DNA from 2 places in the Stenotrophomonas bentonitica genome. Region 2 is predicted to be linked to the other one. Evidence: riboswitches for the same ligand, from Rfam matches in the RefSeq annotation. Region 2 holds a riboswitch; the other holds the start of a gene.

Region 1 (3,333 bases), on a different contig from region 2:
GCCGAGGTGGAACTGGTCTTCCCAGCGGAACTCGAAGCGCGCCTTGCTCAGCGCGTTGTCGCGCACCTGCGCGCCGGGATGGCCCTTGGCCAGGTCGGCGGCATGCGCGGCGATGCGGTAGGCCATGATGCCGTCGCGCACGTCCTGGCGGTTGGGCAGCCCCAGGTGCTCCTTGGGGGTGACGTAGCAGAGCATGGCGGTGCCATACCAGCCGATCATCGCCGCACCGATCGCGCTGGTGATGTGGTCGTAGCCCGGCGCGATGTCGGTGGTGAGCGGTCCCAGGGTGTAGAACGGTGCTTCGCCGCATTCGTGCAGCTGCTTGTCCATGTTCTCCTTGATGAGCTGCATCGGCACGTGGCCGGGCCCTTCGATCATGGTCTGCACGTCGTGCTTCCAGGCAATCCTGGTGAGTTCGCCCAGCGCTTCGAGTTCGCCGAACTGTGCGGCGTCGTTGGCGTCGGCAATGCAGCCCGGGCGCAGGCCATCGCCAAGCGAGAAGGTCACGTCGTAGGCCTTCATGATTTCGCAGATCTCTTCGAAATGCGTGTACAGGAAGTTCTCGCGCTGGTGCGCCAGGCACCACTTGGCCATGATCGAACCGCCGCGCGAAACGATGCCGGTGACCCGCCTGGCGGTGACCGGCACATGGCGCAGCAGCACGCCGGCATGGATGGTGAAGTAGTCCACGCCCTGCTCGGCCTGTTCGACCAGGGTGTCGCGGAAGATCTCCCAGCTCAGCGCTTCGGCGCGGCCGTCGACCTTCTCCAGCGCCTGGTAGATCGGCACGGTACCGATCGCCACCGGCGAGTTGCGCAGGATCCATTCGCGGGTTTCATGGATGTGCTTGCCGGTGGACAGGTCCATCACAGTGTCGCCGCCCCAGCGGATCGCCCAGACCAGCTTCTCCACTTCTTCGGCGATGCCCGAGGACACCGCGCTGTTGCCGATGTTGGCGTTGATCTTGGTGAGGAAGTTGCGGCCGATGATCATCGGTTCGCTTTCGGGGTGGTTGATGTTGTTGGGCAGCACCGCACGCCCGCGCGCGATTTCCGAACGGACGAATTCGGGGGTGATCACGGCGGGAATGGCCGCGCCGAACGACTGCCCGGGGTGCTGGGCCAGCAGCGCCTTGTCGCGCACCTGCTCCAGCCGCTGGTTCTCGCGGAGGGCGACGAATTCCATTTCCGGGGTGATGATGCCGCGTCGCGCGTAATGCATCTGGGTGACATTGGCGCCGGCCAGCGCGCGGCGTGGCTGCAGACGCGAGGGGAAGCGCACGGCGTCCAGGCGGGCGTCGAGTTCGCGCGAGCGTCCAAACGCCGAGCTCAGGCGCGGCAGCAGTTCGGTGTCGCCGCGTTCGGCCACCCAGCCGGCGCGCAGCGCTGGCAGGCCGGTGGAGAGGTCGATGCGCGCTTCTGGGTCGGTGTAGGGGCCGGAGGTGTCGTAGACGGTCAGCGGGGCGTTGTCGCCGCTGAGCGCGATCTCGCGCATCGGCACCTGCAGGTCGCTGCGCGAACCGGGTACGTGGATCTTGCGGGAGCCGGGGATCGGCCGGGTGACCGAGGCGGAGAGTTGCTGGGCCTGCTGCTGCAGGCTGGAAGGGTGTGCGTTCATCGGCAGCGTCCTGGGTACTCGCCCGCACGGGGTGTGCGGAACGGGGACGAAGCGGCGGCGCACGGCAGGCGCATGGCGCACGCGGTCGGCGCGGCCTGCAGCTGCTGTAGCGAAGCTTCCCTACGCCGGTATCAACCGGATCAGGTTCGATGGGACTGTCTCAACCGTGGCCCCAGGGCCGCGGTACCCCCGCTTCGGGGCGGATTAGAGCACAGTGGCGGCGTAACGTGAACAGGAGGGTCATGCGCGGTTGGCTAGACTGCCGCGCATGGTATTTCGACTCTCCATCGCGCTGGTGGTGCTGCTGGTGCTGGCGGCCGGTGTTGCGCCGGACCCCTTCAACGACGTGGTGCGTGGCGGCCTGGTGCATATCGTGCGGAGCGCCGGCTGGCTGTACCTGCTGGTGGTGTTCATCACCCTCTCCTTCCTGCTGTACCTGGCGTTCGGCCGGCTGGGCAGCCTGCGCATCGGCGGCGAAGACGCCGAGCCGGAGTTCTCCAACGCCAGCTGGATGTCGATGCTGTTCGCGGCCGGCATGGGCATCGGCCTGGTCTTCTGGGGCGCGGCCGAACCGGTCTCGCACTTCGTGATTCCCCCGGAGGGCCTGCCGCCGCAGAGCATGGAAGCGGCGCGCGCATCGATGCGCTATGCGTTCTTCCACTGGGGCCTGCACCCGTGGGCGATCTATGCGCTGATCGGGCTGGCGATGGCGTGGTTCCAGTTCAACCGCGACGGGCGGGGCCAGATCAGCGACCTGCTGCAGCCGTTGATCGGCGCGCACCACCGTGGCTGGATCGGCACGGTGGTGAACGTCGCGGCGGTGGTCGCCACGGCGATCGGCGTGGCCACCACGCTAGGCTTCGGCACCATTCAGATCGCGGCCGGCATGGAGCGCGTGTTCGGCATCCGCGCCAACGTGCCGTCGCAGTTGACGATCATCGCGGTGGCGTTCGTGCTGTACATGGCCTCCACCGCCAGCGGGGTCAACCGCGGCATCAAGTGGCTGTCCAACTTCAACCTGGGCCTGGCCGCGCTGCTGCTGGCACTGGTGATGGTGCTGGGCCCCACGGCCTTCATCTTCGATACGTTCACCACCACGATCGGTTCCTACCTCAACCAGCTTGTGACGATGAGCCTGCGCATGTCGCCGTTCTCGGGCAGCACGTGGGTGGCGGACTGGACGATCTTCTACTGGGCGTGGTGGATCGCGTGGGCACCGTTCGTGGGCTCGTTCATCGCGCGGGTGTCGCGCGGCCGCACCATCCGCGAGTTCGTGCTCGGCGTGGTGATCGCGCCGAGCGTGCTCGGCTTCCTGTGGTTCTCGGTGTTCGGCGGCACCGCGCTGTGGTCGCAGATCTTCGGCCACGTCGACCTGGTGCAGGCATTGGGCAATGGCTACGAAACCGTTCTGTTCACCATGTTCGACAGCCTGCCGATGCCGACCGTGCTGTCGGTGATCGCGCTGGTGCTGTTGATGATCTTCTTCGTCACCTCGGCCGACTCGGCGGTGCTGGTCCTGGCCAGCATGTCCACCGACGAAGCGGGCGACCCACCGCTATCGCGGAAGGTCACCTGGGGCGTGGCGATTGCGCTGATTGCAGGCGTGCTGCTGTTGGCCGGCGGCCTGGATGCATTGCAGGGCATGATCACCATCGCCGCCCTGCCGTTCGCGCTGCTGATGCTGGCGGTGATCTACTCGCTGTACCGCGTGTTGGA
Region 2 (3,333 bases):
GGCCGCGCAGTTCGCCGCGTGCTTCGTCGTTGACGCGGGTGTCGTCGGGGCTGCGGTAGTCGTAGATGTCGTAATCGCCATTGGGGGCGAAGTAGTTGCCCGGCACGCTGCCATCCGCACACCCGGCGGCGTAGTAGCAGCCATAGGCGAAGGCGACGTTGTCGTCGATCACCGAACGGCTGTGGCCGACCGCCACGCGCGACTGCCAGTCCGGCGTGAAATCATAGGTATGCAGTGCAGTGATGTTGGTGCTGGCGATGCCGACCGGCTGCTGCCACGGCTGGTGGCCGAGCATGCGGCTGCGGTCCACGCCACGCGGCAGCACGCTGCCGCCGAGCAGCTGGTAGCCGCTGGCCGAACGCTGTGCGCTGGTCTGGTAGTTGGCGTCCAGCTCCAGCTTGCCGCGCTCGCCGATCAGCCAGTCGGCCGCCACCGAATAGAAGTTGCGGCGGCCATCGGCGTGGTCGATGTAGGAGGCGGTGTCGTCCCAGGCGGCATTCACCCGCACGCCGAAGCGCGGGGTGATCCAGGTGCCAACGTCGGCGGCGACATAGCGCGAGCCTTCCTGGTCGGTGGCGAGGGTGACGTTGCGCACCTCGGCCGGGCGCTTGCCCACGTAGTTGATGATGCCGCCCGGCGCCATCACGCCGGCGGCCAGGCCGGCCTCGCCCTTGAGGATCTCCACCTGCTGCACGTTCTCCAGCGCCAGGCGCTGTTCGCCGGCGATGGACAGGCCGTTGAAGCGGTAGCCGGTGGCCGGGTCCAGCGCGAAACCGCGGATGGCGATGTTCTGGTAGTAGCCCACCGGTGCGTAGCTGTCGCCCAGCGAGGCATCGTGCCGCGCCACTTCAGACAGCGTGCGCACCTGCAGCTGGTCCAGCAGCGCACGGTCCAGCACGTTGACCGAGGCCGGGGTGTTCTTCCAGTCGGCATTGCCGAAGCTGCTGCCCGGCGCGGTGGTCGCGGCCGGTTTGTTGGCCTGCACGCGCACGCCGGCCAGGTCGGTGGGCGACCGTTCGGCGGCATGCAGGGGCAGGGCGGCGCAGAGGGCGGCGGTCAGCAGCGTGAGGCGGTAGCAGCGGTTCATTCGATTCGTCATCAGCCAGAGGAGACGAAGCGAAGGCACGCGCGCGCACCGGCCCGGAACGGGGGTGCGCCTGCTGCTCAAAGCTCCCTACGCCGGTGCAAACCGGATCAGGTTCCAAGGGACTCTCTCAGCCTGGCAGATCCAGGCACCCCCGCTTCGGTGGTCATTTTCACACCAATCGGCCGCCGTGGCGAGCCCGGCGGTTCAGGCGGCGGCGTGCAGGGTGTCCAGCAGGGCCCATCCGGCGTCGCTGGAGAACCAGTCGGCATGGCCGAGCAGGAAGGTGTGGTAGGCCACGTCAGCGTTCGCTGGGGAGCCGGTAACCCCTTGGAAATACTCGACTTCCGACAAGGCAAAGTCGAAATGCACCAGCGGCAGCAGGTCGGCCAGCAGGTGCACCTGGGCGGCGGACAGCGGGCGTACCTGGCGGTAGCCGGCCAGCAAAGCCAGGGCGATCTCCGCGTGGGCGACCGGGCCGCCGCCCGCGTCGTCCAGCCAGGCTACGGCGTTGCGTTCGATCGCGGTGGCCAGGTCGAACAGCGCGCTGGCCGGGGAGGCCAGGCCGAAGTCGAACACGGTGGCCACCGTCGCGTCTGGACCGTGGCCGTGCCAGAGCAGGTTGGAGACATGCCAGTCGTTGTGGCCCCACAGCACCGGCTCGTGCTGCAGGTGCTCGCCGAGCGCCGTATGCCACGGCAGCACGGCGCGCTGCAGGTCGTGTTCCCACGGCTGCCGCGAAAGGTAATCGGCCAGCGCCGGCCGGGTCGGCAGTTCACTGCGCAGCACTGCCAGCGGATCGCGTGCGCGGATCAGGTCGTCGCGCGCCACCAGCAGGTGGGTGCTGCGCTGGGGTGCATGGTATTCACTGGCCGCCAGGTGCAGGCGCGCCAGCATGGCGCCGGCCGCGTGCGCATGCGCGGGGTCGTGCGGCGGTGTCCACGACGGCGTGTCGCGATACAGGTCGTGGCCGTCGCCCTGCGCATGCAGTTCGTAGGTCCAGCTGTCGCGTTCGAGCGCACTGGCGCCGTCGTGCGTGTGCAGCACCTGCACCACCGGCAGCCCGGCAGCGGCCAGGTGCGCGATGAAGCGATGTTCTTCGCCCAGCAGTGCGGCGGTGCGCACGCTGGCGTGGTGGCGTTTGAGGAAGCAACGCTGCGCGCCACACTGCACCAGCGCCGCGGCGGAAAACGGTCGTGGGCTGTGCCAGAGCACCTCGCACGCGCCTTCCAGCGCAGGGTAGTGCCCGCGCAGCCACGCCAGTTCGGTGTCATTGATCGCGGGCCAGTCGGCGGCTACCTGGTCGTTGTCCAGGCCCTGTACGTGGTGGTGGTCGTGCATCACGCGTTGAGCAATCGCCTAGAGCTTGTTGTCGCGCATGAAGTCGAACAGTTCCGCATCGCTGCGCAGTCCGAGCTTGAGCATGGCATCGCCCTTCTGGCGGCTGATGGTGCTCATGCTCTTGTGCAGCTTCTGCGCGATCGCCTTGACGGTGAGGCCACTGCTGAGCAGGCGCAGCACTTCCACTTCGCGTGGCGACAGCACGCGCGTGCGGTCGTCGCCGATGGCTTGGGTGCCGACCCGGTCGATGACTTCGCGGAGCTTGCGGCTGACATACGGCTGGCCGCGCGACACCGCCTGGATCGCCAGCGGCAACTCGTCCACCAGCGAGCCTTTGTCGAACAGACCGAGTACGCCGCTCTGGGCAACCATGCGCAGGATCGCGATGTTCTCGGTCACGCTCATCTGCAGCACGCGCAGGTCGGGATAGAGGCGCCGGATCTTCTCGATCATGCCAATTCCGTCAGCCTTGTCGGAGGTCGGCATCGAGTAATCGGTGATCAGCAGGTCGCACTCGTGCTCGGCCAGCGCGGCAAACAGTTCCTCCACGGTGGCGGCTTCCGCGACTACGGTGCCCACGCCGCTGGATTCGATTACCGATCTGGCGCCGAGCCGAACCACCTGGTGGTCGTCAGCGATGATTATGCGCAGGGTCATGGACTAGTATTGCCTTGAAGGCAGCGGCCCCAACGGGGCACGTCGCGTGGGCGGATCACTCCTGGGAGAACAGACAGCATGCGTACCTCGCTTGTTCGCTGGCTGGTCGTGCTGTGGCTGGGTTGGGCGCTGGGCGGTGCGGTCGCCGTCGCGGCGCCTGCTCCTGCCCCTTCGCTCTCACCGCGCCAGGCCGACTGGATCGAACGGAACCCTACCATCCTTTTGGGCTTGTACAACAGCGGATGGCCACC

Evidence for each region. A riboswitch is a leader RNA that binds a small molecule or an ion and turns the genes downstream of it on or off. The one in region 2 is predicted to bind thiamine pyrophosphate.
Region 1: another riboswitch for thiamine pyrophosphate. It lies ahead of thiC (phosphomethylpyrimidine synthase ThiC); the one in region 2 lies ahead of HGB51_RS19160 (TonB-dependent receptor).

What each region holds. Positions count from the first base shown of each region.
Region 1 is NZ_JAAZUH010000001.1:1,667,953-1,671,285, forward strand. It holds gene thiC (phosphomethylpyrimidine synthase ThiC) at 1-1,617, opposite strand, end outside; TPP riboswitch at 1,717-1,818, opposite strand; gene HGB51_RS07385 (BCCT family transporter) at 1,886-3,333, shown strand, end outside.
Region 2 is NZ_JAAZUH010000004.1:305,898-309,230, forward strand. It holds gene HGB51_RS19160 (TonB-dependent receptor) at 1-1,087, opposite strand, end outside; TPP riboswitch at 1,155-1,250, opposite strand; gene HGB51_RS19165 (phosphotransferase enzyme family protein) at 1,292-2,428, opposite strand; gene HGB51_RS19170 (response regulator) at 2,444-3,082, opposite strand; gene HGB51_RS19175 (ATP-binding protein) at 3,161-3,333, shown strand, end outside.